2 regions of the Moritella sp. F3 genome follow, and region 2 is predicted to be linked to the other one. Evidence: predicted binding sites of a transcription regulator. Region 2 holds the regulator's gene; the other holds the start of a gene.
The links. The regulator sigma-54, encoded in region 2, starts transcription at its own class of promoters, with help from an activator protein. The targets are predictions, from matches to a motif close to GTTGGCACGNNNNTNGNNT.
Positions count from the first base shown of each region.

Region 1: fliE (flagellar hook-basal body complex protein FliE) is a predicted target of sigma-54. The motif match lies at 1,536-1,554, and genes of this name have one in related genera.

Region 1 covers NZ_BLRL01000008.1:7,387-10,759, reverse strand. Annotated here, with positions in the region: gene fliF (flagellar basal-body MS-ring/collar protein FliF) at 1-1,123, opposite strand, end outside; gene fliE (flagellar hook-basal body complex protein FliE) at 1,146-1,475, opposite strand; gene JFU56_RS14105 (sigma-54 dependent transcriptional regulator) at 1,610-3,001, opposite strand; gene JFU56_RS14100 (PAS domain-containing sensor histidine kinase) at 3,006-3,373, opposite strand, start outside.
Region 2 covers NZ_BLRL01000009.1:119,275-122,647, forward strand. Annotated here, with positions in the region: gene lptB (LPS export ABC transporter ATP-binding protein) at 1-566, shown strand, start outside; gene JFU56_RS15345 (RNA polymerase factor sigma-54) at 615-2,135, shown strand; gene hpf (ribosome hibernation promoting factor) at 2,167-2,454, shown strand; gene rapZ (RNase adapter RapZ) at 2,666-3,373, shown strand, end outside.

The sequences.
Region 1 (3,373 bases), on a different contig from region 2:
ATTTGGTATGGCTGATCGTCGTATCGAGTTCATAATTTCGCGTTGATTCTTTTTGTGACTGACCAATAGGACGGGCGGCCGCATTAGCTTCGCCAGCCTCTTCAGGAATGTCGGCATCTAATGGCGGTTGATTGGTTAATGCGCCAGGGATACCTTGATTACCATTACCGATCGATTGGCGCTCAAGTAACATTTCACTGCGTACTGCCGGTAAATCAGGATTAAAACGTTTTTGAGTTTGCTCTGTTACGCTAAAGTCCATCGACACATCAACTTCAGCGGTATAGTTACTCACCCCTAATATTGGGATCAGAATTGAATCTATTTTTTCACGGTACTCACGCTCATGATTTTTGACCATCTCAAATTCGCGGCGACCTTTCGCAGCTAACATGTCTTGACTACCCGAATTCAACAGGCGACCATTTTGATCTGTTAATGTCACACGTGTCGGTTCTAAGCCTTGGACGGCAGAAGCAACTAACTGCACCATAGAATCAATATTTTCTTGAGAAATAGCACTGCTATTACGTACTGTTAATACAACCGTTGCACTGGGTTTCTTTTCGCGTTTAGCAAATACATTTTCTTTCGGGATAGCGAGTAGTACTTGTGCTTTAGACACGTGCTTAAATTCTTCTAATGCACGCGATATTTGACGTTCACGGCCGAGTTTTAAACGCTCACGTTCAACCCGCTGACTGACACCAAAGCCCATATCTTTCATTAAGATATCGTCACCTTGTAATTCTGCAGTGGCTAATCCAGAACGGCGTAAGTTAAGTTTAATGTCTTGATATTGTTCTGCTGGCACAGACACAGTATCACCATTAATTTTATATTCTACTTTCTGTTGATCTAAAAATTCGAGTGTTTCAATAAGCTCTGCTGTTTGATACGTGCCTAACGGACGCATTTCAGGCTCTTTACCCCAAAGTAAAATAAAGACCACTAAAGTTAGCGAGATAGCTAATGCTAAGATGAGAATAATTTGGCGTAAGACATCAGAGTTAGAAAAAAAGCCAAATGCAGAGCTTTTTTGTTCGTTTTCATCTAATTGCGCTAAATCGTTACTCATATCGCTATTGTTTGCGATACCTGTATTTGAAGCTGTATCAGCCACAGCAGTACTCCTTTACCCGAGATTAAACAGGCATGCTCATTATTTCTTTATAAGATTCGATCAGTTTATTGCGAACCTGCACCGTAGCATCGAAAGCCACCCCAGATTTTTGCGATGCTATCATAACATCACTTAGGGATACACTGCGATCCCCTTGATCAAATCGAGTGCGCAAATCGCCCGTATTCTGTTGTAATCCGTTCACATTATCCATTGCTTGCTGCAACATATCACCAAAATTAGCCGATGTCGTGCTCGGTGCTTTTACCGCGGTTGGATCTGTTTCAAATTTAGTCGCTTGTAACGACATGCTTTGCATTTCAGAGTAAAGGTTGTTGGCTGCGATATTCATGGATTATCCTTGGTTGTCATATTTTTGACCTACTCGACTAATTTTGTCGCTAATCAAGTAAAGCAATTGTTATGCCAACAAAAAAAGGCCGCAATTTCAATGAATTGCGGCCTTTAAATAACATCTAACATTAATTAAGCGGGGATTTCAATTCCTTGCTCACGCATTTTTGCTAATTTATAGCGTAAAGTACGTGGACTAATACCGAGTTTTTCTGATACGTCCTTGCGCACGCCGTGACAACCAATCAAGGTTTCCAGAATAATTTGATATTCTTGCTGACGTAATTCATTACCTAAAGGTTCAGTTGGCATTGTCACTCTGCGAACTGGAGTTTCAGTCTTAACCTCCAGTTGTGGTGCCACGCAATCATCCATTGATAAGGTGAAATCGGCAGCAGTAAAATCTTCTAAAATCAAATCTTCAGTCTTAACTTGCCCATCAACCGCTAAAATCATCGCTCGTTGAATAACATTGTCTAATTCACGGACATTACCTGGCCAGTGATAAATCTGTAATTTCGCTTTTGCACATTCAAGTAATTCCAATGTTGGCATATTATTTTGCTTACAGTGTAGTTTTAATAAGTGCTCGGCAATCGGCAGAATATCGCCTTTACGTTCAGTTAGTGGTAACCAAGCTAATGGAAATACATTTAAGCGATAATATAAATCTTCTCTGAACTCACCGTTCGCCACAGCTTGCTTCATGTTACGGTTACTGGTGGCAATAACGCGCACATTTAATTTAATCGTTTTACGGCTACCGAGTCGTTCCACTTCACGTTCTTGTAATACCCGTAATAATTTAACTTGCAGGGCTAAATTCATCTCTGATATTTCATCAAGCAAGATAGTACCGTTCTGCGCTTGCTCAAACTTACCAGGACACGCCTGGATAGCCCCTGTAAATGCGCCTTTCTCGTAGCCGAACAACGTCGCTTCAAGCATATTATCAGGGATCGCAGCACAGTTAATTGCAACATATGGGCCATCGAACCGCATCGAATTATCATGGATATAACGTGATAATACTTCTTTACCTGTACCACTTGGGCCAGTCACCATCACAGTCGCATCTGATTTAGCCACTTTACGCGCCAAATTCAACAACTGCTCGGTTTTTACATCGCCATAGCAAGGTGTACGTTTAACTTCTTTTTGTGGCGGTACATAACGACCAACCTGATTAATCAATACTTCAGGTGAGAACGGCTTACCGATGTAATCCACAGCACCACTACGCATTGCTGTTACAGCGTCATCTACTTTGGCATACGCTGTCATCAACAACACAGGTAAATCAGGATGCTTTTGTTTAATATTGTGTAGTAATGTTAACCCGCTCATACCGCCCATTTGGACATCGCTCACGACCATATCATAGGTTTTTTTACCCAATGCAATCAGTGCGCCTTCGCCGCTATCAACTTCATCACATTCGTAACCAGCCATTAATAAGGTATCAACCAAGGCTTCACGAAGACCTAAATCATCTTCAACAACAAGAATTTGAGAATGGGACATACTATTATCCACCTATTACCATTGGTTGCGGTTCTGCTACGCGATGTAGCGGTACGATTATACTAAAACTACTGCCTTCACCTTCAGTTGAATCTAACTTCAAACGACCTTGGTGGGCTTTAACGACACTTTGCACCACTGCAAGGCCAAGACCTGTACCTTGTGATTTAGTGGTAAAGAACGGTTCTAAGATTTGTGCTTGCATATGCTTGGCAATACCGGGGCCATCATCGGTCACAACAATAGCCACGTCATCATCACCTGAACGGATTGCAGATATCGCTAAACTAGCGCCTTGACCACAAGCGTGCAGCGCATTTTGTATTAAGTTACCAATCGCGCTAGAAAGTGCATTGCGATTAGCTAAAATGA
Region 2 (3,373 bases):
AGCGAGATCATGGACAAATCTTCATCGATGACCAAGAATTAACCCATGAGCCTATGCATATTCGCGCACAGCAAGGTATTGGCTACTTACCACAGGAAGCCTCTATTTTTCGCCGCTTATCAGTAACAAAAAATATCATGGCTATTTTGGAATTACGCACAGAATTAAGCCGTTTTGAACGTGAAGAAAAATTAGAAGAATTATTAGAAGAATTTCATATCACCCATATCCGCGACAGTTTAGGTATGAGCTTATCAGGTGGTGAACGCCGTCGTGTAGAGATTGCTCGCGCACTCGCTGCAGATCCGAAGTTTATCTTATTGGATGAACCATTTGCTGGCGTAGATCCAATTTCGGTTGGCGATATTAAGAAAATCATTCAGCATTTACGTGACCGCGGTTTAGGTGTGTTAATTACCGATCATAACGTACGTGAAACGCTTGATGTATGTGAACATTCATATATTGTTAGCCATGGACATTTGATCGCTTCAGGTACTTCTGAAGAAATTTTATCCAATGAAAAAGTAAAAGAAGTATATCTTGGAGATCAATTCCGACTATAGTTTGATATTGATATTTAGCCGCATTAAGGAAGAGAGAGTAGTCGTTAGATGAAGCCATCATTACAACTTAGGATGAGTCAATCTCTGGCAATGACGCCACAGTTACAACAAGCGATTCGATTATTACAACTATCGACCTTGGAGTTACAGCAAGAGATCCAAGAAGCGCTAGATAGCAATCCACTATTAGAACAAGAAGATCCTCATGAGTCGCCCGCTAACGACGCAGATAATCATAACGCGCATGATGACCACAACCATGATGCTAATAATGATGCAGCGCCGACCGATAGCAGTCAAATTGAAGTGGGCGATGCGCTTGCCAGTGAATCGATGCCCGATGAACTACCCAATGACAGTAACTGGGATGACGTTTACACCCCACAAATACAAAACCACAGTAGCGGCAGCGCCGGAATTGATGGCCTAGATCAAGTTTACCAAGGTGAAACCAGCGAAGGTTTATACGAACATTTGATGTGGCAAATGGAGCTAACCCCTTTTTCTGACATCGATCACGCGATTGCAGTCGCAATTATTGACGGTATTGATGATCACGGTTATCTCACTCAAACTTGTGAAGAGATCCTGAACAGCGTTGATATCGACCACCAAGAAGTGGACGCTAACAACGATGCCAAGATTGAATTAGACGAAGTCGAAGCGGTACTAAAACGTATTCAGCACTTTGATCCCATCGGCGTAGCAGCACGTTCACTGCAAGAATGTTTATTGATCCAACTCCAACATTTACCTAAAAATACCCCTTGGTTAAGCGAATGTCAGCAAATAATCCAATCTCATATGGATTTATTAGGCAATCGCGACTACCGTCAATTAAGCCGTAAAACAAAATTAAAAGAACCCCAGCTCAAAGAGATCATGCAATTAATTCAGAGCTTGGAACCAAGACCAGGCAATGTCATTGATCAAACAGAAGGGCTTTACGTTATACCTGACGTGTTAGTAAAGAAAAAAAATAATCAATGGGTGGTAGAGTTAAATCCTGACATTGTGCCAAGATTAAAGGTGAACAATGAATATTCTAATCTTTCGACAGGTAACCGCAACAGCAGCGATGGGCAATTTGTTCGCACCCACGTCCAAGAAGCAAAGTGGTTTATTAAAAGTTTAGAAAGTCGTAATGACACCTTACTAAAAGTGACAAAAAGTATCGTCCAGCGACAGGTTGATTTTTTTGAGTATGGTGATGAAGCCATGAAACCTATGGTACTCAACGATATTGCCGAAGAAGTTGAGATGCATGAATCCACGATATCACGTGTGACGACGCAGAAGTTTATGCATACCCCACGTGGGATCTTTGAATTGAAATTTTTCTTTTCAAGTCATGTAAGCACGGACAACGGTGGCGAATGTTCATCAACCGCTATCCGAGCATTAATTAAGAAATTGGTCGCGGCAGAAAATGCCAGCAAGCCATTAAGTGACAGCAAGATTGCTGATTTACTTGCTGATCAAGGTATCAAGGTCGCTCGACGTACTATTGCAAAGTATCGAGAAGCACTGAGCATACCGCCATCTAATCAGCGCAAGAGTCTATTATAGGACTCACCTAACCTTCATAAGGGAGACGTATATGCAAATTAATTTAACAGGTAGACATGTAGATATTACAGATTCACTGAAAGATTACGTTGATAGCAAGTTTTCCAAATTAGAACGACATTTCGATCACATAAACAATATCCACGTGATCTTAAATGTCGAAAAATTACTGCAGGTTGCAGAAGCAAAAATACATTTAAATGGGGGGGAAATTTTTGCCGTACATGAACATAACGACATGTATGCTGCAATTGATGGCTTAATGGATAAACTCGATAGGCAGGTCATTAAACACAAAGAAAAATTAATTCGCCATTAATTTTAGCCCCACAACAAATAACCTAAAGGAAAACCACTTTTCCTTTAGGTATTACTTTAAGTATTAATAACGCTGACATAATTAAAACATATCATATCCACACCAATTACGGGATAATGAGCATTCTTTTATATTGCTACAGCTTTAAAATTAGCAACCTAATTTTAGCTATGGTAACGATATATTCGCTGCGCAGATATGGGGACAGAACATGAAATTAATAATCGTCAGCGGCCAATCAGGATCCGGTAAATCAATTGCTTTACGGGTACTTGAAGACTTAGGCTACTATTGTGTAGACAACCTACCTGTTACCTTGCTCCCACAGCTACTACAAACCTTAAATGAAAAAACTGAAAAAGTGGCTGTCAGTATCGATGTACGTAACCTCCCAACTGACAAAAAAGAATTAAATGACATTATTACGGCGCTAAAAGCCAGCACCGACCTAACCAGTTTATTCCTCGATACCAATAAAGCTGTACTTATTAAGCGCTACAGCGAGACGAGACGACTACATCCATTAACCAAAGATGAGTTATCGCTATCTCAAGCAATTGAAATAGAGGAAAAACGCTTACGCCCTATCGCCTTGCATGCTGATTTGAAAATCGATACCACCGAGCTCAATATTCATGAGCTGAGCGAGCAAATCAAAGAACGTATTCTAGGTAAGAAAAATAATCAATTGGTGTTGGTCTTCCAATCATTTGGTTTCAAACATGGCCTACCAATGGATGCTGACTATGTATTCGACGTGCGATTTTTACCTAACCCACACTGGATCCCAGAATTAAAACCGTATACAGGTCTGGATGAACCGGTGATTAGTTACCTCAGCCAACAACCAGAAGTAATGAGTTTTGCACTGCAAATCGAAAATTTATTAACGACCTGGTTACCGCTGTTAGAAAAAAAT